Regions from separate parts of the Streptomyces sp. NPDC002602 genome, predicted to be linked through region 2. Evidence: predicted binding sites of a transcription regulator. Region 2 holds the regulator's gene; the other holds the start of a gene.
What was found. Region 2 encodes HrcA, which represses chaperone genes, less so after heat shock. Its sites were predicted from a motif close to TTNGCACTCNGNNNNNCNGAGTGCNAA; they were not measured.
Positions count from the first base shown of each region.

Region 1: the regulator HrcA is predicted to act here: its motif matches at 7,868-7,894, upstream of ACFYW3_RS29425 (FmdB family zinc ribbon protein).

Region 1 is NZ_JBIAQX010000014.1:138,452-149,578, reverse strand. Features, by position in the region: gene galU (UTP--glucose-1-phosphate uridylyltransferase GalU) at 1-531, opposite strand, end outside; gene ACFYW3_RS29445 (5-formyltetrahydrofolate cyclo-ligase) at 627-1,286, shown strand; gene ACFYW3_RS29440 (penicillin acylase family protein) at 1,270-4,197, opposite strand; gene ACFYW3_RS29435 (potassium/proton antiporter) at 4,439-5,941, shown strand; gene ACFYW3_RS29430 (MFS transporter) at 6,382-7,797, shown strand; gene ACFYW3_RS29425 (FmdB family zinc ribbon protein) at 7,905-8,207, shown strand; gene ACFYW3_RS29420 (S-methyl-5'-thioadenosine phosphorylase) at 8,285-9,118, shown strand; gene ACFYW3_RS29415 (carboxymuconolactone decarboxylase family protein) at 9,460-10,017, shown strand; gene ACFYW3_RS29410 (hypothetical protein) at 10,173-10,682, shown strand; gene mscL (large conductance mechanosensitive channel protein MscL) at 10,807-11,127, shown strand, end outside.
Region 2 is NZ_JBIAQX010000002.1:493,813-504,939, forward strand. Features, by position in the region: gene ACFYW3_RS07640 (PhoH family protein) at 1-469, opposite strand, end outside; gene ACFYW3_RS07645 (PfkB family carbohydrate kinase) at 697-1,761, opposite strand; gene ACFYW3_RS07650 (MFS transporter) at 2,048-3,424, shown strand; gene ACFYW3_RS07655 (ribonuclease Z) at 3,489-4,394, opposite strand; gene ACFYW3_RS07660 (histidine triad nucleotide-binding protein) at 4,398-4,757, opposite strand; gene ACFYW3_RS07665 (16S rRNA (uracil(1498)-N(3))-methyltransferase) at 4,877-5,620, opposite strand; gene ACFYW3_RS07670 (nitronate monooxygenase) at 5,617-6,708, opposite strand; gene dnaJ (molecular chaperone DnaJ) at 6,878-8,014, opposite strand; gene hrcA (heat-inducible transcriptional repressor HrcA) at 8,015-9,031, opposite strand; gene ACFYW3_RS07685 (MBL fold metallo-hydrolase) at 9,194-9,925, shown strand; gene ACFYW3_RS07690 (DUF3097 domain-containing protein) at 9,953-10,750, shown strand; gene hemW (radical SAM family heme chaperone HemW) at 10,945-11,127, opposite strand, start outside.

The DNA of each region.
Region 1 (11,127 bases), on a different contig from region 2:
GGCGCAGCCGTAGAGGTGGACGCTGGCGGGGTCGACCTCCATGAGGGCGACGACGGTGCCGCCGGTCTCGGCGTGGATGTCGACCATGCGGCGCAGCAGCGGGTCGCGGGGGTCGATGAGGTCGTCGCCGAGCAGGACGGCGAAGGGCTCGCGGCCCACGTGCGGCTCGGCGCAGAGCACGGCGTGCCCGAGTCCGCGCGGGTCGCCCTGGCGCACGTAGTGCATGGTCGCGAGGTCGCTGGACTCCTGGACCTTCTTGAGACGGTCGTCGTCACCCTTGGCGATGAGGGCCGATTCCAGCTCGTAGTTCCGGTCGAAATGGTCTTCGAGGGCGCGCTTGTTGCGTCCCGTGATCATGAGTACGTCGTCCAGGCCGGCGGAGACGGCCTCCTCGACGACGTACTGGATCGCCGGCTTGTCGACGACCGGAAGCATTTCCTTGGGGGTCGCCTTGGTCGCCGGAAGGAACCGAGTGCCGAGGCCCGCGGCCGGGATGACGGCCTTCTTGATGACGGGGTGCGACTGAGTCATGGGCAGAACGATAGTGGGTCCTACAGAACCACCAGGACAGATTCCGACAAATAAGACCGCTTATCGGATGGTTTGAAAGGATAGTTGAGTCAGCCGTGGTAGAGAAGCCGTCACAGCCCCACCGAAACCCGGCGACCCCGGTGGCCGAGAAGGCCACGCTGCGTCGGGAACTCCTCGCCGCCCGCCGTTCCCTGTCCCCCGAGGCCCGTCGCGCGGCGGCCCTCGCGCTCTCCCGCACCGCCCTCGAACTGCCCGAACTCGCCGACGCCCAAACGGTCGCCGCGTACGTCTCCGTCGGCGGCGAACCCGGCACGAGGGAACTGCTCGACGCGCTCCGGGCCGCCGGCAAGCGGGTCCTGCTGCCCCTGCTGCTCCCCGACAACGACCTCGACTGGGCCGTGTACGAGGGCCCCGACAGCCTTGCCGAGGCCGCGCACCCGGGAAAGATCCGACTGCTGGAGCCGGCCGGGCCGCCGCTCGGCCCCGACGCGGTCACCGGGGCCGACGCCGTCCTGCTGCCGGGGCTGGCCGTGGACCGGCGCGGCATGCGGCTCGGGCGCGGAGGAGGCTCGTACGACCGGGTCCTGGAGCGGTTGGAGCGGGCCGGGGCGCGTCCCGCGCTCGTCGTGCTCCTCCACGACGAAGAGGTGGTCGCGCGGGTCCCGGAGGAACCGCACGACCACCCCGTTCAGGCGGTGGCCACCCCGTCGGGGGTGATCCGTTTCCGAGCCGTGCCGCCTACGGCTTCAGCGTGAGCGTGTCGACCGTGGCCTTGTCGACGGCCGCCTTGCCGAAGGGCCACTCCAGCAGCTCGCCCTTGGCCCACATCGCCGTCTGGTCGGTGTAGTTGGAGTGGTACGCGTGCCCCGAGGCGCCGGTCAGGTTGATCCAGCGGGACTTGTCCAGGTCGTTGAGGTTCACGACCATCCGCATCGACGGCACCCAGGTCACCCCGTAGCCGCTGGAGGCGTTCCAACCGGTGGCGTTGACGGTGGCCTCGCCGCCGCCCAGGTTCCAGGGGCCCCGGTTCAGCAGCCACTGCAGGTAGCCCGGGCCCTCGGTGCCGATGGTCTGGTTCTTCAGCGTCAACTGGTGCATGCGGCCCCAGCTCCAGGTGGACTGGTCCTTGCCGAGCTTGGCGGTCAGCTCCCAGCGGGCGTCCTTCATGGCCCGCGCGAACAGCTCGTCGCGGGTCTTGGTGGCCGGCTTGTTGCGCGCCGCGGGCGCCTGCCACCAGGCCGACTTCTCGTCCTTGGCCAGGCGTCGGACCACCTCGAACCAGCGGTCGCCGCCGTCGGGCTGCGCCGAGTCGGGGCCGCGCGTACCGCACTCGCGGACCGTCTCGGCGAGGTCGTCGACGGGGCCGGTGCTCTCCGCCCGGACGTTCATGCAGCTGCCCTCGATCCGCAGCTCCTTCGGCATCTTGTCGCCGAAGGACAGCTTGAGGATGTTGCGCCAGACCGCGTTGAAGTACGCGGCCGCCGCGGAGTCGGGCTCCTGGGTGTAGTTCCAGCCGTCCAGCAGCTTCTGCGCGGAGCGCACGTCCGGGTCGGAGATCTGGATCTTGGCCAGCATCGGGGTCAGCAGCGCGGCGATCTCGCTGCTGTTGTCCATCTGCATGGTCCGCATGTCATCGGTGGAGATCTTGCCGTTGTCCTTGGTCTTCGCCTCGATGAGGTCGTTGATCCGCTGGCTGCGGGCGCCGTACCCCCAGTCGGTGGTGAGCAGGTGCGGGTACTTCCCCGCGCCGGTGCCGCTCTCGACGACCGCCTGGTTGGCGGTGACGATGTAGCCGCGGGCCGGGTTCAGGTCCCACGGCATCTCGTCCTGCGGGATGTAGCCCGCGTTGCCGTCCTTGCCGCCCTTCCAGGCGTACTTCGGGTCCCAGCCGGGAGCCGGCATGCGGCCGTCGCCCGTGGTGCGGATCGGGACGCGGCCGGGTGCCTGGTAGCCGATGTTGCCGTTGGGGCCCTTGTTGTCGGCGTAGATCAGGTTCTGCGAGGGGACCTCGAAGTCGCGCGCCGCGGCGCGGAAGCTGTTGAAGTCCTTGGCCCGGTTGATCTTGAAGACCGCGTCCATCGACTTGCCCGGGTCCAGCGCCGTCCAGCGCAGGGCGACGGCGTAGCCGTTGCCGCGGTCGGGGGCGGAGCTCGCCACCGGGGCGCGGGTGCCGACGCCGGCGAGGTCGTCGCTGCGGTCGGAGACGAGCGGCCCGTTGTTCGTGGTACGGACGGTGATCTTCTTCTCGCCGCCGCCGGCGATCTTGATCGTCTCCTCGCGGGTGACGAAGGGGACGATCTTGTCGCCGTAGAGGTAGCCCTCGGGCTTGACCTGCTCCAGGTAGAGGTCGGTGACGTCGGCCCCGAGGTTGGTCATGCCCCAGGCGATGTCGGCGTTGTGGCCGATGACCACGCCCGGCATGCCCGAGAAGGTGTATCCGGCGACGTCGTACTGGCACCGCGGCGAGGTCGCGCGGCAGTGCAGGCCCATCTGGTACCAGACCGAGGGCAGCTGCGGGGACAGGTGCGGGTCGTTCGCCAGCAGCGGCTTGCCGGTGGTCGTGTACTTGCCGGCGATGACCCAGGAGTTGGATCCGATGCCGCTGCCGTTGGGGCCGAGGATGGCCGGGATCTGGTCGAGGGTCTTGGCGAGGGAGGTCAGCCCGGTGCGCAGGCCGACGCTCGCGCCCTGGGCGGTGGCGTCGTCGGCGAGGCCGGTGGTGCTGCCCGAGTTCAGGGAGGCCTGCGAGCCGGTGCCCGCGCCGCTGCCGGTGCCCGCGCCGCTGCCGGAGCCGGAGCCGGAGCCGGATCCCGTACCGGAGCCATTGCCGCCACCGGACCCGTTGCCGGACCCGTTGCCGTTGCCGGAGCCGCTGCCGTTGCCGTTGCCCGAGCCCGCCTGGCCCTGCGGGGCGTACTTGCCGCCCGCGACGGCGCCGCCCTCGACGATCGGCTTGTTCCGGTCGAAGGGGTACGCCGGGTAGAGCTCGTTGATCTGCTGCGGCGAGAGCTTGCCCGACATCAGCGAGCGGTCGATCTCGTCCTGCATGTTGCCGCGCAGGTCCCAGGCCATCGCCTTGAGCCAGGCCACCGAGTCGACCGGGGTCCACTGCTCGGGCGCGTAGTCGTCGCTGAGCTTGAGGGCGGCGTGCTCGACGGACAGGCTCTTGCCGGACTTCCCCTTCAGGTACGCGTTGACACCGTCGGCGTAGGCCTGGAGGTACTTCTTCGTCTCCGGTGAGAGCTTGGTGTCGTACTCGGCCTGCGCGACCTGGCGCCAGCCGAGGGTGCGCAGGAAGGCGTCGGTCTCGACCTGGCCGGAGCCGAACATCTCGGAGAGCCGCCCGGACGTCATGTGACGGCGGACGTCCATCTCCCAGAAGCGGTCCTGCGCGTGGACGAATCCCTGGGCACGGAAGAGGTCCTCGTGACTGTCGGCGTAGAGCTGCGGGATCCCGTGCTCGTCACGCTTCACGTCGACGGTCCCGGTCAGGCCGGGGACCTTCAGGGAGCCGGTGGTCTGGGGGAAGGAGGCGCGCACGCTGTCGACGCTCCAGTAAGCCCCGTAGCCGAGGCCCGCCAAGAGCGCCAGGACCATGACGAGCACGATCAGACGTGCGCGTCGTCCCTTCTTCTTGACGGAAGGGCCGGTTTCGTTGGCGGGCATCGCTGTCCTTAGAGGGGCAGGGTGGTCCTGGGAGTGCTGGGAGCAACCATAGGCGCAGGACCGGGTCCGATGATCCGCCAGGGGTCGAGCTGCTGAGGACAGGGCCGTTATGGCGTTTCACAATGTGACTATCGCGTCAAGGAATCGTCAAAGATTAGGTAAGGTAACGAAGTACTTGCCGGACGCGCCCCGGGAGCAACGATCCGTCGATCCGCGGGCGCTCTGAGGAAAGGGCCGCCCGCTGACTGTCCACACGCTCAATGAGCTCCTGCTGGTCTGCTCGCTCGTGCTGCTCGTCGCCGTCGCGGCGGTACGCATCTCCTCACGCAGCGGCCTCCCCAGCCTGCTCATCTACCTCGGCATAGGCATCGCGATAGGCCAGGACGGGATCGGCAACGTCGTCTTCGACAACGCCGAACTGACCCAGGTCATCGGCTATGCCGCGCTCGTCGTGATCCTCGCCGAGGGTGGTCTGGGCACCAAGTGGAAAGAGATCAAACCGGCCCTGCCGGCAGCGATCTCACTGTCATTGGTGGGCGTCGCGATCAGCGTCGGCGTCACCGCGGCGGGGGCGCACTACCTCGTCGGGCTCGAATGGCGGCAGGCCCTCCTCATCGGCGCCGTCGTCTCCTCGACGGACGCCGCGGCCGTCTTCTCCGTACTGCGCAAGGTTCCGCTCCCCTCCCGGATCACGGGTGTGCTGGAGGCGGAGTCCGGCTTCAACGACGCCCCCGTGGTCATCCTGGTCGTCGCCTTCGCGACCGTCGGCCCCGTGGACCCCTGGTACCTGCTGATCGGGAAGATCGCCCTGGAGCTGGCGATCGGCGCCGCGATCGGACTGGCCGTCGGCTTCCTCGGCTCGTACGGATTGCGGCACGTGGCGCTCCCCGCCTCGGGCCTCTACCCGATCGCGGTGATGGCCATCGCCATCACCGCGTACGCGGCCGGCGCCATGGCGCACGGCTCCGGCTTCCTCGCGGTGTACCTCGCCGCCATGGTGCTCGGGAACGCGAAGCTGCCGCACTGGCCGGCCACCCGCGGGTTCGCCGACGGACTCGGCTGGATCGCGCAGATCGGCATGTTCGTGCTGCTCGGCCTGCTGGTCACCCCGCACGAACTGATCCACGACTTCTGGCCGGCGGTGATCATCGGGCTGGTGCTGACGATGGTCGCGCGCCCCCTGGAGGTGTTCGTCTCCCTCCTGCCGTTCCGCCTCCCCTGGCAGGAACAGGCCCTGATGTCCTGGGCGGGCCTGCGCGGCGCCGTGCCCATCATCCTGGCGACCATCCCGATGGTCTCCGGAATCGAGGGCAGCGACCGGGTCTTCAACATCGTCTTCGTGCTCGTCGTCGTCTACACACTGGTCCAGGGGCCCACCCTGCCCTGGCTCGCGCGCAAGCTGAAGCTCGGGGACACCGACGAGAGCCCCGCCGACCTGGGCATCGAGTCGGCGCCGCTGGAGAAGCTGCGCGGACACCTGTTGTCCTTCTCCATCCCGGCCGCCTCGCGGATGCACGGCGTGGAGGTCAGCGAACTGCGCCTGCCGGCGGGGGCCTCGGTGACGCTGGTGGTCCGGGACGCGAAGAGCTTCGTTCCGGCACCGTCCACCGTGCTGCGGCGCGGGGACGAGCTGCTGGTCGTGGCGACCGATCCGGTGCGGGACGCGGCGGAGGCGCGGCTGCGCGCGGTGGCGCGGGGCGGGAAGCTCGCGGGCTGGCTCGGAACGGGTGAGGGGCACGCGTGAGGTCGACACGAGAGCGCGCGAGGGTTCGTTCGAGCGGCTCCGAAGTGAACGATTCGCGTGCGGCCCGCGTTAGAGCGACGTTCTAATTCGGCCATTTTCGGGGGACTATGCCCCGCCATATCCCCATATTCAAGGGTTCTGGAATGCGAACTTCCAGTTAATCCCAGGTGAAGGCACCACCTGTCGTCGTAATCACAGGGCGTGATAGGGGATGTCCCTGTACGATGAAGGCACACCACATCGAACCAACTCTGCCTGACGCAGAGCTGGCGCGACCGCAAAGCGGCCGTGGCACCCTCCCGCAGTGGGCGCCCAGGTATCACTCGGTTCTGCGCAAGAGGACAGCTCTCGGGGCTCCCACATGTACGGGTGCGATCGCTCACAAGGTGATGCATCGTCCGCAGTCGGGGAGTTCTACCAGGCAGCGGAAAGGCCAGGCCGTGACATCCGCGGTCACGACCGACACGTCCGCCCGCCCCGGCTACGGACAGCTCCTGCGCACTCCCGGCGCCCTCGGCTTCCTTCTTCCGGGCTTCGCCGCCCGACTGCCGTTCGGCATGCTGACCATCAGCATCCTGCTGCTCGTCCAGCACACCACCGGCTCCTACGCCAACGCCGGCATCGTCGCCGCCGTCACCGGCATCTCCATGGCGCTGTGCGCCCCCGTGATGGGCAACCTCACCGACCGCCACGGCCAGAGCGCCGTCCTGCTGCCGGTCGTACTGATCCACTCCGCCGCCGTCACCGGCCTCGCCGCGCTGGCCCTGGCCGGCGCGCCGCTCTGGGCGCTCGCCGCCGCCGCGATCCCCGCCGGCGCCTCGGTGCCGCAGGTCGGCCCGATGGTCCGGGCCCGCTGGGCCGCGAAGCTGGAGGGCTCGCCGCTGCTGCCGACGGCCGCCGCGTTCGAGTCCGTCACCGACGAGTTCACCTTCGTCGTCGGCCCGGTCCTCGCGACCGCGCTGTGCACCGGCATCCACCCCGCCGCCGGGCTGATCACCGAGGCCGCCCTGAGCCTCCTCGGCGGGCTGCTGTTCGCCGCGCAGCGTCGGACCCAGCCCCCGGCTCACGTCCAGGTCACCGGTGAGGCCAAGCGCGTCTCGGCCCTGACCTCCCCCGGTCTGCGCGTCCTGATCGTCGCCTTCCTCGGGATCGGCGCCGTCTTCGGCGGCATGCAGGTCTCCCTGGCCGCCTTCTCCAACGAGATCGGCAACCCGGGCGCCAACGGCCTGCTGTACGGCATCTTCGCCGCCGGCAACATGATCGCCGGCATCGCCTGCGGTGCCATCGCCTGGAAGATCGGCCCGCGCCGCCGGCTGCTGTTCGGCTACATCGGCCTGACCGCCTTCGCGTCCCTGCTGTGGACCGCCGAGTCGACGGTCCTGCTGGCCGCGCTCGGCCTGTTCGTCGGACTGTGCATCGCCCCGGCCCTGATCACCGGTTACACCATGGTCGAGTCGCTGATCCCGGCGAACGCCCGCACCGAGGCCTTCACCTGGCTCACCGGCGCGGTCGCCTTCGGACAGGCCATCGCGGTGATCGTCGCCGGTCGACTGACCGACGCGCACGGCTCCTCGTACGGCTTCCTCGTGCCGCTGGCGGCCACCGCCCTGGCGCTGGTCACCCTGCTGGCCCTGCGGTCCAAGCTCGCGCCGCAGGCGCCGAGCCGGATCGTGAACGCCTCGTCCACCCACGAGAGCGCCGCGGACGCCGACTCGGACGCCGACTCGGGCGACGCCCCGGACAACGCCTCCGAGACCGCCGGGACCGCCCCGGAGACCGCTTCCGCGACCGACGAGGAGACCGTCACGGGCACCGCCGCCCGGCGGGGCCGGCAGCGTGATCTGACCACCGTCTGAGCGTGGCCTGGGTCACCGCGCGCCGAGGACGGTGGACTGATCGGCCGGAATACGTCACCATGGAGCGTCGTTAGCACTCATTGAGTCAGAGTGCCAGGAGGAAATTCGTGCCGACCTACCAGTACCAGTGCACCGAGTGCGGTGAGGGCCTTGAGGCCGTGCAGAAGTTCACCGATGACGCACTGACCGTGTGCCCGAACTGCGACGGACGCCTGAAGAAGGTGTTCTCCGCGGTCGGCATCGTCTTCAAGGGCTCCGGCTTCTACCGGAACGACAGCCGCGGCGCGTCGTCGAGCAGCACCCCTGCCTCGAAGCCGGCGTCCACGTCGTCCACGACCTCGACGGCCGCCGCCCCGGCCGCCTCGTCGTCCTCGACGTCCGGAACCGGCAGCTCCACCTCGGCTGCCTGATCCCGTCAGTCTTCCGTAAGGCCCCGCAGCCCTCTCAGGGCAGCGGGGCCTCACGCATGCCCGGTTAGGCTGACGGCATGGCGAATGCAGAGATCGGTGTCATCGGCGGCTCGGGCTTCTACTCCTTCCTGGAGGACGTCACGGAGGTGCGGGTCGAGACCCCGTACGGGCCTCCCAGCGACTCCCTTTACCTGGGCGAGCTGGCCGGCCGGTCGGTGGCCTTCCTGCCGCGCCACGGACGCAGCCACACCGTGCCCCCGCACAAGATCAATTACCGGGCCAACCTGTGGGCCCTGCGCTCGGTCGGCGTCCGCCAGGTGCTCGGCCCCTGCGCGGTGGGCGGCCTGCGGGCCGAGTACGGTCCGGGCACGCTGCTCGTCCCCGACCAGCTCGTCGACCGTACGAAGACCCGCGCCCAGACCTTCTTCGACGGGGAGCCGCTGCCCGACGGCAGCGTCCCGAACGTCGTGCACACCACCTTCGCCGACCCCTACTGCCCGGTCGGTCGCGACGTGGCCCTGGCCGCGGCCCGCGGCCGGGACTGGGAGCCCGTGGACGGCGGCACCATGGTCGTCGTCGAGGGGCCGCGGTTCTCGACGCGGGCCGAGTCGCGCTGGCACGCCGCGGCGGGCTGGTCCGTGGTCGGCATGACGGGCCACCCGGAGGCGGTCCTGGCCCGTGAGCTGGGGCTCTGCTACACCTCGATGGCGCTGGTGACCGACCTGGACGCCGGCGCGGAGACGGGCGAGGGGGTGTCCCACACCGAGGTCCTGAAGGTGTTCGGCGAGAACGTCGGGCGCCTGCGCGAGGTGCTCTTCGACGCGGTGGCGGCCCTGCCCCCGACGGAGTCCCGCGCCTGCCTGTGCACGCACGCGCACGACGGCTGGGACCTGGGCATCGAACTGCCGTAGCCGACGTGGCCTACGTGGCCACCGTGACGGACGTGACGGACGTGGCCACCGTGACGGATGTGACCGACGTGGCCGGGGGCGGGGCCGGCGGCTGGCGGCCAGGGCGGTCCCGGAGGCGGTCCGCGTGCCGGGGACTTCCGGGCGCGGACCGTGGGCGTTCGTGCGCCACGGTTCGGCGGGCGGGCGGGCGCTCGATGGGCCGGGGCGTTCCGATGGCGGGCGGGGCGTTTCGGTGGGCGCGGGTGGGGGCTCTCGGGAGGCGTGGTGTCACGTTCCGCGGGGCCGTCCGGTCAGAGCTGTGGAGGACCGGCCATCGGGGCCGTCCCGCACAGGAGGCGACCATGCCGCGCATCTCGCTCACCCCGCCCCGCACCCTCATCAACCGCCTCGGCGCCTGGTACGCGCGCCGCGCCTACGGCAAGGTGCTCGCGCCCGGCCTCGCGTACGGGCACAACGCGCGCGTCCTCCTCGCGTACGTCCGCCTGGAGCGGCAGGTGGCGAGGTGGCAGGCCCTCGACGGGCAGTTGAAGCACCTCGCGGTGATGGCGGCGGCGGCCCGCGTCAACTGCTCGTGGTGCGTGGACTTCGGTTACTGGGAGGGGCACGAGAAGGGACTGTCGCCGGAGAAGGCCCGGAACGTGCCGCGCTGGCGCGATGCCCGTGACGTCTTCACCGAGCCGGAACTGCTGGTCATGGAGTACGCCGAGGCCATGACGGAGACCGAGCCGACCGTCACCGACGCGCTGGCCACCGAGCTGATCGCCCGTCTCGGCGAGGCCGCGTTCGTGGAACTCACCGCGATGGTCGCGTTGGAGAACTGGCGCTTGCGCGTCAACAGCGCCTTCGGGCTGACCAGCCAGGGGTTCGCGGAGGCCTGCCGGAACCCGAACGCGGCCTGAACCGTGCGCGCCGGTCCCCCGCGGGGGTGGCGGAGTTGTCCACAACCTGGGGATCGTCCACAGGCCCGAGCGGGGACGGGCGGGGCGGCGGATCGTGAGGGGTGTCCGGGCGTCGGCCCGGGCATCGGCGCACGAGCGACTCGGTGGTGTTCATCATGTCCAGGACTGCTTCCCGGCTTCCCCTTTCCTCCGCGTGTCCCCCCGCGCGTCCCGTCCCCCTCTTTCCGCCGCTCCGCGTCGGGCGGGGCGGGGACCGGCTGCGGCGTGCCCTGCGGCGTCGGCGGCGGGCCGGCGCGGCCGGTCTGGCCGTCGTGGCGGCCCTGCTGACCGTGGGCGGGACGGAGGCGCGGGCCTCCCGGGGTGGTGCGCCGCCCGAGGCGAAGCCACCGCCCGCGGTGGTGCGGATGGTGTCGGCCCCCGTGCGCATCGCGGACGCGGCGACGGTGCGGCTGTTGCGCCCCGGAGACCGGGTGGACGTGGTGGCGGCGGAGCGGGCGGGACCGCCCCGGGTGGTGGCGGTGGCGGCCCGAGTTGCCGAAGTGCCCGAGCCCGAGCAGGGTGTCGGGGACGGCGGGGCGTTGGTGGTCCTGTCCGTGCCCCGGGAAACCGCGCGGGCCCTCGTGGGGGTGGGCAGTGTGTCACGCCTGGCGGTGACCCTGTGCTGAATCGCGCACGCGCCCGATCAAGTCATCACTGAGGTGAGGACCGATTGGACACGCCCGGCCCGTACTGCCGTAGCTTTCGGAACCGTTGGCTCCGTGTTTTGTGGATGTGAAGAGAGGCTCAGTGGTGAGCGAGAACAAGAAGGAGAGCGTCCTGGCAGGCTTCAAGGCCTTCCTGATGCGCGGCAACGTGGTCGACCTCGCGGTGGCCGTGGTCATCGGCGCGGCGTTCACGAACATCGTGAACTCCATCGTGAAGGGGATCATCAGCCCGTTGGTCGGTGCCGTCGGCACGAAGAACCTGGACGTCTACTCCTCGTGTCTGAAGGACACCTGTGGGGTCAACGCCAAGGGCGAGCCGACCGGCGTGAACATCATGTGGGGTTCCGTGCTGAACGCCACGCTGACCTTCCTGATCACCGCGGCCGTCGTCTACTTCCTGATGGTG
Region 2 (11,127 bases):
TGCCCGCAGGACCGATGCCGAACACGATCGTGTTCTTGTCGATGGCGTCGACGTACCGCTTCTGGTTGAGGGTCTTGGGACGGATGGTCCGGCCTCGGCTGGACAGGATGTTCTGGGTGAGCACCTCGGCGGGTGTCTCGTCCCCGGCGTCGCCGCTGCCGTTGCCGTTCGCCTTGAGCATGGCGATCGAGCGTTCCACTGCGTCCTCCGTCATCGACTGCCCGGTGCGGAGCACCAGCATCATCTCGTCGAACAGGCGCTGGACCAGCGCGACTTCCGCCGCGTCGCCGATCGCGCTGACCTGATTGCCCCGAACATGGATGTCGGCCTTCGGGAAGGCCTTCTCGATCACGCGCAACAGGGCGTCACCCGATCCGAGCACGGTCACCATGGGATGGGTGGCCGGAACGGTGAAGTGGGCGCGCGCCTGGCCCGGCGCGGGGGTGCGGGCTGTCGGTGTCTGAGTCATGGGCCGGCACTGTGGCCTGCGCATACCTCCCACTGAAGGGTCGCTCGGGTCGTCGACCTCCGGACTACCAAGGGTACGACTCCACCGGCGCATCCCCGAGAGGTTTTCCGCCACGCGTCCCGGCCAGTCGTGGCGCGCCCGACGGGGCGCGGGTCGACCCGGACCTGGGCCGTCTCCTTCGGATCTCGCCTGACCCGCGCCGCCCGGCACGATCCGAAAGAGACGGCCTAGACCGGGTGCCGGAAGCCGATCGTGGGGACCGCGCGGCGCCTCGGTCCCGGTGTGGTCCCGGACGGGACCAGCTCCTCCAGGAAGGCGTACCGGCCCCGCAGCTCGGCCGGGGCCGTCTGCCACCAGTGCGCGACCTCCGGCCATCCGGGGGCCGACAGGGAGCCGCCGAACTCCTGGACCGACAGGGCGGCCGTCAGCCCCGCGAAGGCGAGCCGGTCCACGAGCGGCCACTCCGCGAGGGTGCCCGTCACGAACCCCGCCACGTACACGTCGCCGGCGCCCGTCGGGTCCAGCGCGTCCACGACGATCGCCGGGACCTCCGCCGTCTCCCCGGTCCTTCCGTCGACCGCGTACGAGCCCTCCGCACCCATGGTCACCACGGCCAGCGGCACCTTCTCGGCCAGCGCCCGGGCCGCCGCGCGCGGACAGTCGGTGCGGGTGTAGCGCATCGCCTCGCCCGCGTTCGGCAGGAAGGCCTCGCAGTGTTCCAGGTCGGCCAGTGCCCCCAGGTCCCAGCGCCCGCTCTCGTCCCAGCCCACGTCGGCGAAGACCAGCGAGCCCTGCCGGGCCGCCTCGGCGACCCAGGGCTCGCCCCGGCCGGGCACCAGCGAGGCCACGGCGGCGCGGGCGCGCGGCGGGCACAGCGGGAAGGGCTCGGGGCCCGCCGGGGGCGGGGCCTCGTGGCCGTGGGAGACCATCGTGCGTTCGCCCTCGTACGCCATCGAGACCGTGACGGGGCTGTGCCAGCCGGGGAGGGTGTGGGACATCGACAGGTCGATGCCCTCTCCCTGTTCGAGCGCGTCCCAGCAGTACTCGCCGTAGTGGTCGTCCCCGAAGGCGGCGGCGAGCGAGGTCCGCAGGCCGAGCCGGGCGAGCGCGGCGGCCATGTTGGCGACGCCGCCGGGGCTGGAGCCCATGCCGCGCGCCCAGGATTCCGTGCCGCGGACCGGTGCGGAGTCCAGGCCGGTGAAGATGATGTCGAGGAAGACCGTTCCCGTCAGGAAGACGTCGCAGCCCGGTTCTTGGGGATCCCGCACCGGACCGAGCGGGTCCAGTTTCATGGGTCGGCTGATGCGGCTGTCCCGACTGGTCACGGTGTGCTCCCCGTTTCGTGCGTGTGCGGATCGAAGTCTCGTGGAAGTGTCGTGGAAGTCTCGAAGAGTCGTTTCTGCAAGTCGGCTTGAGGTGGAAAGCAGCCACCCCTGCCCCGGTTCGGCGGGCGCAAACCCAAGTGTGACGCACATCACCGCCGGCACGCTCTTCTGTCGACCGGCGGGCGCTTGATAAACAGGTGCACCGCCCACTCTCCGGAACCCTCGTTCCAGCTGCGCAGCAACGGAAACACCCGTGTCGATCACCTCCCCCGCGCCCTCGTCCGCGCACCCCGCCGCCTGGCCCCTGGTGGCCCTCTTCACAGCCGGTTACGCGGCGCCCTACCTCCTCCCGACCGTGGTCGGCCGGCTCGACGCGTACCTTCCGCTGAGCCCCGCCCAGGCCGGCCTGATCGGCTCGGCCCTGCTCCTCGGATCCGCCGGCGCCGGGTTCACCCTCGCCTCGCGCATCCCCCACCACGGGCCCCGCGCCCTGGCCCGGCTCGGGCTGCTGCTCGCCGTCGCGGGCTACGGCACCGCGGCGTCGACCTCCCTCCTGCCCCTCGTCGTCGTGGGCGCCGTGATCGGCGGCTTCGGCTCCGGGACGGCGACCGCCGTGGCCGCCTCCGGGATCGCCGGGACGCGCGATCCGCACCGCACCTCCGCCCTCGGACTGCTGTCGGTGTCGGCGACCGCGGGCGCGCTCTACCTGACGCTGCCCCGGTTCGGCGGCGACCTGCTCGGGCACGGGCTGCCGTTCGCGGCCATCGCCCTGGTCGCCGCGGCGGTCTGGCCCGCGACCTCCCGACTCGGCGGCCCGGCCGGCCCCGGCCCCGCCGTACGGGCCTCCGGGCGGCTTCCCTACCCGCGCGCCGGGGCGGCCCTGGCGGGCGGCCTGCTGCTGTGGTCACTCGCCCAGAACTCGCTGTGGGGGGTCAGCGGCCGGATCGGCGCCGAGCAGGCGGGCCTGTCCGAGGTCACCCTCGGCATGGTCTTCGCCGCGGCGCTGGGGGCCGGCCTGGTCGGTGTCACGGCCGCCTCCGCCCTCGGCGCCCGCTGGGGCCGGGCCGTCCCGATCGGCGCGGGCACCGCGGTGATCGCCTGCTGCGTGGTGGTGGCCACCTCCGCGCGGGGTCTGGGCGGCTTCGCGGCCGGGGAGATCCTCTGGAACGCCTTCTACCCGGTGGTCCTCTCGTACGTCATCGGTCTGGCGGCGGCCCTGGACCCGCGCGGCCGGTGGGCGGTGCTGGCCGGCTCCGCCTCCTCCCTCGGGGTGGCCTGCGGGCCCGTCACCGGCAGCCTGCTCGCCGAGGCCGTCGGTTTCCCCGGCATGGGACTGACCCTGGGCGCCCTGTTGCTGGCGGTGGCCTGGCCGATGACCGCCGTCGCACTGCACGCGGGCGGCCGCCCGCTGGTACCGGGCTCGGTCCGGCGCCGCGGTGGCGCGCCGGCGGCCGTGCTGGCCGCGAGCGCGGGCGCCCCGACGGGCGCGGTGCCCCGGGTCGGCGCACCGGAGCTGGAGGTCGCCGAGATCTCGGTGCGTCCCGTGCGCCGACTGCCCCGCCGGGTGCTGCTGCTCTCCCCGGCGACCCGGCGCGCCCGTGCCCGGACCGAGGACGGGGCGCGCGTCTGAGCCGTCTCCTGCCAGGCCGTCTCTTCCGGATCTTGCCTGACCCGCAAGATCCGAAAGAGACGGCCTAGCTCCGCTTGGGAACCGGTACCCGTACGAGGTCGGCGGCGATCGTCAGTTCGCCCGCGTAGCCGGCCGCGCGGGCCTGTCGCTCGAACTCGGTCGGGTCGGAGTAGCGCTGCGAGAAGTGCGTCAGCACCAGGTGCCGGACGCCCGCGTCGCGTGCCACCCGGGCGGCCTGACCGGCGGTCAGGTGGCCGTGGTCGGTGGCGAGTCGCTCGTCCTCGTCGAGGAAGGTCGACTCGATGACGAGCATGTCGCAGCCCTCCGCGAGCGCGTACACGCCCTCGCAGAGCCGGGTGTCCATGACGAAGGCGAACCGCTGCCCGGGCCTGTGCTCGCTGACGTCGTCCAGGGTGACGCCGTTCCACTCCCCCTCGCGCAGCAGCCGGCCCACGTCCGGTCCCTTGATCCCGCGTTCCGCGAGCAGCCCGGGCACCATGCGGCGCCCGTCCTGTTCGACGAGCCGGTAGCCGAAGGCCTCCACCGGGTGTGAGAGCAGTCGCGCCTCCAGGACGTACGCGGCCTCGCGCGCCAACGTCCCGTCGGCGGACACCGGTTCTTCGCGGAGCGGGACGGTCTCGCGGTAGGCGGTGGCGTACCGGAGCCGGTCGAAGAACTTCTGCCCCGAGGCCGGGTAGTGCGCGGTGACCGGGTGCGGAACCCGGTCGAGGTTGATCCGCTGGATCACCCCGGCCAGGCCGAGGCTGTGGTCGCCGTGGAAGTGGGTGACGCAGATCCGGTTGATGTCGTGCGCGGCCACCCCGGCGCGCAGCATCTGGCGCTGGGTGCCCTCGCCCGGGTCGAAGAGGATGCCCTCGCCGTCCCAGCGCAGCAGGTAGCCGTTGTGGTTGCGGCTTCGGGTGGGCACCTGGCTGGCGGTGCCCAGCACCACGAACTCTCGTACGGACACGGCTTATCCGGGGGGCCACTCGAGGCCGCGGCCGCCGAGGACGTGCGCGTGCGCGTGGAAGACGGTCTGCCCGGCGCCGGCGCCGGTGTTGAAGACGACCCGGTAACCCTGGTCGTCGACCTTCTCGTCCGCCGCGACCTGGCCGGCCTCGCGCAGCACGTCGGCGGCGATCCCCGGCTCGGCGGCCGCGAGGGAGGCGGCGTCGGGGTAGTGCACCTTGGGGATGACGAGGACGTGCGTGGGCGCCTTGGGGCTGATGTCCCGGAAGGCGACGGTCGTCTCGGTCTCCCGGACGACGGTCGCCGGGATGTCACCCGCGACGATCTTGCAGAACAGGCAGTCCGCCTGGGGTTCCCCGGCCATTGCTGAGCCTCCCGTGAAGGTGATCGGTCCCGGCATCGTATCCGCCGACGCCCCCGCCACGGCCAGGGGTTTGTGGCGCGGCCCGTCAGCCCGGCCGCCCGGTCAGCCCGGCCGCCCGCTCAGCCCCAGCGCCCCGTGCGGGCCAGCAGGACGGCGACCGCGGCGGTGCCGGCGGTGGAGGTGCGCAGCACCGAGGGGCCCAGCCGGTACGGCAGGGCGCCGGCTTCCGCGAAGGCCGCGAGTTCCTCCGGGGAGACCCCGCCCTCGGGACCGACGACCACGACGACGGACCCGGACGAGGGCAGTTCGGCCGTCGCCAGGGCTCCGGAGGGGGCGTCCCGGTCCTCGTGCAGGACCACGGCCAGGTCGGCCTCGGCGAGCAGCGCCGCCACCTGCTTCGTGGAGAGGGCCTCGGCCACCTCCGGGAAGCTCACGCGGCGGGACTGCTTGCCCGCCTCCCGGGCCGTGTTGCGCCACTTGGCGAGGGACTTGGCGCCCCGGTCGCCGCGCCACTGGGTGATGCAGCGCGAGGCCTGCCAGGGCACGATCGCGTCGACGCCGGTCTCGGTCATGGTCTCCACCGCGACCTCGCCCCGGTCGCCCTTCGGCAGCGCCTGCACGACGGTGATCCGGACGGCGGGCGCCGGCTCCTCGAAGGCCCCGGACACGGACACGACGAGCCGGTCCTTGCCCTCGGCCGCCTTCACGACGGCGTCGGCCCAGCGGCCCCGGCCGTCCGTGAGGACCACCGCCTCGCCGGGGTTGAGCCGCTTGACCGACACCGCGTGCCGGCCCTCGGGGCCCTCCAGGGTGAACTCCGGTCCCGCGGGGACCTCTTCGACCACGAACACGGGGGCCGTCATGACGCTCTCCTCATCTGCAACACCTTCAACGCGCTCTGCGCCTCGGCCAGTTCGGCCGCGAGCACCTCCGTCAGCTCCCCGGCGGGCAGCGTCCGCGCCAGCCGGTGGCCCTGGCCCGCCCACAGGGCCATGCCCTGCGGGTCCCCGGCGGCGGCGGCCGCCTTGCGCAGGCCCGAGGTCAGGTGGTGGACCTGCGGGTAGGCGGCCGGGGCGTACGGGCCGTGTTCCCGCATGAAGCGGTTGACCAGGCCCCTGGCGGGCCGGCCGGAGAAGGCGCGGGTGAGTTCCGTGTGCGGGAAGAGCGGGTTCGTCAGCGCTTTCTTGTGCAGGGGGTGCGCGCCCGACTCCGGGCAGGCCAGGAAGGCCGTGCCGAGCTGGGCGGCCTCCGCGCCCGCCGCGAGCACCGCCGCGACCTGCGCGCCGCGCATCAGCCCGCCCGCCGCGATGATCGGGAGGGTCACGGCCTCCCGTACCCGGGCGACCAGCACGAGCAGTCCGACCCCGGCCGTGCCGTCGATCTCGGGGTCGTCGCGGTGCGTGCCCTGGTGGCCGCCCGCCTCGACGCCCTGGACGCAGACGGCGTCGGCTCCCGCCGCCTCGGCGGCCCGCGCCTCCTCCACCGAGGTCACCGTGACGACGGTGTACGTGCCGGCCTCGCGCAGTCGGGCGCAGACGGCGGGGGGCGGGCAGCCGAAGGTGAACGACACGACGGGGACGGGGTCCTCGACGAGGATGGCGAGCTTGGCCTCGTAGCCGTCGTCGGAGGTGCCGATGATGTCCTCCTCGGCCAGCGACACCTCGTACCAGTTGGCCTCGCCGGCGAGCTGTCCCCGGTACGTCTCGATCTCGGCCGGGTCCACGTAGCCGGTCTGCGGCATGAAGAGGTTGACGCCGAACGGACGTCGGGTGAGCGCGCGCAGCCGCTTGATCTCCTGGTACATCCCGTCGGCGGTCTTGTAGCCGCCGGCCAGGAAGCCCAGCCCGCCCGCCTCGCACACCGCGGCGGCCAGCGGCGGACAGGAGGCGCCGCCCGCCATGGGCGCCTGCACGATCGGGTAAGGGGTGAGACCGTTCGGCGAGGAGGACATGGACTGCATCGTGCCACGTCCCCGCGCACCGGGCCGAATCATCGCATTCGCCTGGCATAGTCCGCCTGCGAAGTCGCTCGACCCCGTGTCGCACCCCGCCCCGCACGGCATCGAGCCCGACCCGGGACATCCCCGGATCGGGCTCGTGCGAGAGGGTGCGTGCGGCCGGTCAGCGGCCGTTGAACGCGTCCTTCAGGCGGCTGAACAGGCCCTGCTGGCCCGGCGCGAACTGGCCCATCGGCCGCTCCTCGCCGCGCAGCTTCGCGAGCTGGCGCAGCAGGTCCTCCTGCTGGGCGTCCAGCTTGCCGGGGGTGGTGACCTCGACGTGGACGATCAGGTCGCCGCGCCCGCCGCCGCGCAGGTGCGTGACGCCGCGCCCGTGCAGCGGGATCGCCTGCCCGGAGCCGGTGCCGGGCCGGATGTCGATCTCCTCCAGGCCGTCGAGCGTCTCCAGCGGGCATTTGGTGCCCAGGGCCGCCGCCGTCATGGGGAGGGTGACCGTGCAGTGCAGGTCGTCCCCGCGCCGTTGGAAGGTCGGGTGCGGCAGCTCGTGGATCTCCACGTACAGGTCGCCGGCGGGGCCGCCGCCGGGGCCGACCTCGCCCTCGCCCGCGAGCTGGATGCGGGTGCCGTTCTCGACACCGGCGGGGATCTTGACCGTGAGGCTGCGGCGGGACCGCACCCGTCCGTCGCCCGCGCACTCGGGGCACGGGGTGGGGACCACGGTGCCGAAGCCCTGGCACTGCGGGCAGGGCCGCGAGGTCATGACCTGGCCCAGGAAGGACCGGGTGACCTGCGAGACCTCACCGCGACCGCGACACATGTCACACGTCTGCGCCGAGGTGCCGGGGGCGGCGCCCTCACCGGAGCAGGTCGTGCAGACCACGGCCGTGTCGACCTGGATGTCCTTGGTCGTCCCGAAGGCCGCCTCGTCCAGTTCCAGGTCGAGGCGGATCATGGCGTCCTGGCCTCGGCGGGTCCGCGAGCGCGGTCCGCGCTGCTGGGACTGACCGAAGAAGGCGTCCATGATGTCGGAGAAGTTGCCGAAGCCACCCGCCCCGAATCCGCCCGCGCCGCCGCCGCCCGAGGAGGACAGCGGGTCGCCGCCGAGGTCGTAGACCTGCTTCTTCTGCGGGTCCGAGAGCACCTCGTAGGCCGCGTTGATCTCCTTGAAGCGCTCCTGCGTCTTCGGATCCGGATTCACGTCCGGGTGGAGTTCGCGGGCGAGGCGACGGAAGGCCTTCTTGATCTCGTCCTGCGATGCGTCGCGGCGCACGCCGAGAACGGCGTAGTAGTCCGTGGCCACTTACGACTCCGCCAGGATCTGTCCGACGTAACGTGCCACTGCGCGTACCGCTCCCATCGTTCCGGGGTAGTCCATGCGGGTCGGTCCGACCACGCCGAGTTTGGCGACTGCTTCGCCGCCCGAACCGTAGCCGACCGAGACGACGGACGTGGAGTTCAGTCCCTCGTAGGCATTCTCATGCCCGATCTTCACGGCCATCCCCGACTCGTTGGCCTCGCCCAGCAGCTTGAGGAGCACGACCTGCTCCTCCAGCGCTTCGAGCACCGGCCTGATCGTCAGGGGAAAGTCATGTCCGAACCGTGTGAGGTTGGCGGTGCCGCCGATCATCAGCCGCTCCTCCGCCTCCTCCACGAGCGTTTCGAGAAGGGTGTCGAGGACGGCCTTGACCGTCGCCCGGTCCTCGGTCTCGAAGGACTCCGGAAGGTCCTGTACCAGCGGCGGCACGTCGGTGAACCGACGGCCGACCACCCGGCTGTTGAGCCGCGCCCGCAGATCGGCGAGCGAGGTCTCCCCGAAGGGCGTCTGGCAGTCGACCAGCCGCTGCTCGACCCGCCCGGTGTCCGTGATCAACACGAGCATCAGGCGCGCGGGCGCCAACGACAGCAGCTCGACGTGCCGGACGGTGGAACGGGTCAGCGACGGGTACTGCACCACGGCGACCTGCCGGGTGAGCTGCGCGAGCAGCCGCACGGTGCGCCCCACGACGTCGTCGAGGTCGACGGCGCCGTCGAGGAAGTTCTGGATGGCCCGCCGCTCCGGCGTGGACAGCGGTTTGACCCCCGCCAGCTTGTCCACGAAGAGCCGGTAACCCTTGTCGGTGGGGATCCGACCGGCACTGGTGTGGGGTTGGGCGATGTAGCCCTCGTCCTCCAGCAGCGCCATGTCGTTGCGCACGGTGGCGGGCGAGACGCCGAGCCGGTGCCGCTCGGTGAGCGCCTTGGAGCCGACCGGCTCCTCCGTCCCGACGTAGTCCTGGACGATGGCGCGCAGCACCTCGAGCCTGCGTTCACTGAGCATCGCGCACACCTCCGGATGCGGTCGGTCTTCTTCGGTCGTCGTTCGGTCCCGTTGCGGGCCTTGTTGGCACTCTGCACATTCGAGTGCCAGAGATCCCCCGGTCAGTGTACGGCCGGGTGGTACGCGGGAGGCAAGGGCGGCCCGCCAGGGTAGCGTCACCGCATGGACGTGCAATGGGAAGAGGCGGGCTGGGAACGGCTGACCGGGCGGGTCGGACGGCGTCGTCTGCCGGTGTGGGACTGCACCGTGGGGCTGGTGGTGGGCGACGATTCGGTTCTTCTCGTCGATCCCGGTTCGTGCGTGCGCGAGGGTGCGCGGGTGCGGGCCGAGGCGGAGCGGCTGACCGGCCGGCACGTGACCCATATCGCATTCACGCACGGACATTTCGACCACGTACTGGGCGGCTCCGCCTTCACGGGCGCCGAGTTCCACGGCGCGGTCGGCCTGGACAAGGTGCTGTCGACGCCCACCGGCCGCGAGGAACTGCGGCACAGCGCGACCGCGCACGGCCTGGACGCGGCGGAGGCCGCGGAGGCCGCCGACCTGGTCGTGGCGCCGGGGCACCCGGTGTCGGGCGAACGGACGCTGGACCTGGGCGCCGTACAGGTGCTGCTCGCGAACCTCGGACCCGCGCACTCCCAGCACGACCTGGCGGTCTTCGTCCCGGGCGAACGGGAGGTCGTCTTCTGCGGGGACCTGGTCGAGGAGTCGGGCGAACCCCAGGCCGGCTCGGACGCGGTGCCCGGACAGTGGCCGGCGGCCCTGGACCGGCTGCTCTCGCTGGGCGGCGACGACGCACTGTACGTGCCGGGTCACGGAGCGGTGGTCGACGCGACCTTCGTCCGTGCGCAACGCGACACACTGGCAACGAGGTTCGGCGTGTCGAGGGCGTGAGCCCGGGCTCTCTCGTACGGTCGCCGGATGCGTGAGTACTCCCCCGACCTGACCCCGCCGTGGAAGCGCGCCAAGGCCGTGCCCGAGGTGCCGGCGGACCGCGACCTGGTCGTCGAGGTGGCCGGTACGGACTTCTGCGGGGCGGTGGTGGCCTGCGAGGCCGGCACGGTGACCCTGGAGGACCGCTTCGGCAAGCGGCGGGTGTTCCCGCTGGAGCCCCGCGGCTTCCTGCTGGACGGGGCGGTGGTCACCCTGACCCGTCCGTCCCGCGCCCCGGCCGCCCCGGCCCGTACGGCCTCGGGCTCGCTCGCCGTCCCCGGGGCCCGGGCCCGGGTGGCCCGGGCGGGCCGGATCTACGTCGAGGGCCGCCACGACGCCGAGCTGGTGGAGCGGGTCTGGGGCGACGACCTGCGCATCGAGGGCGTGGTCGTGGAGTACCTGGAGGGCATCGACGACCTGCCGACGATCGTGGCGGACTTCGCGCCGGCCGCGGACGCCCGGCTGGGGGTCCTGGTGGACCACCTGGTGCCGGGTTCGAAGGAGTCGCGGATCGCCGCCGAGGTCACCTCTCCGCACGTCCTGATCGTGGGCCATCCCTACGTGGACGTCTGGCAGGCGGTGAAACCGTCCGCCCTGGGCATCGCGGCCTGGCCGGTGATCCCGCGCGGGGAGGACTGGAAGACGGGCGTCTGCCGGGCGCTGGGCTGGCCGCCGAACACGGGCGCCGCCTGGCAGCACATCCTGTCCAGGGTGACCTCGTACCGCGACCTGGAGCCGACCCTGCTGGGCGCGGTGGAGCACCTGATCGACCACGTCACCGCCTGACGGGGCTCGGCCGGATCCGAAGAAGCCGGCCTAAGGGCTGTCCCGCAATCCCTGGCGGGCGCACGACGCCGGCCACGGCACCTCGCCGCGTTGTCGGAACACCCGAATACGCCCGGTATGAGGACGTCCCTCCGCCTTGCGATGCACCGCGTCCGACGCCGTGCGCTGATCCACCAGGGATTGCGGGACAGCCCTTAGTCCACCAGGTCGCGGACGACCGCGTCGGCCAGCAGCCGCCCCCGCAGGGTCAGCACGGCGTTCCCGGCCTCGTACGGGCCGGGGGCCAGCAGTCCGTCCGCCAGGGCGCGTCGGGACGACGCCAGGCCCGCGGGGGCCAGCAGCGACAGCGGAACGCCGTCCACGAGCCGCAGCTCCAG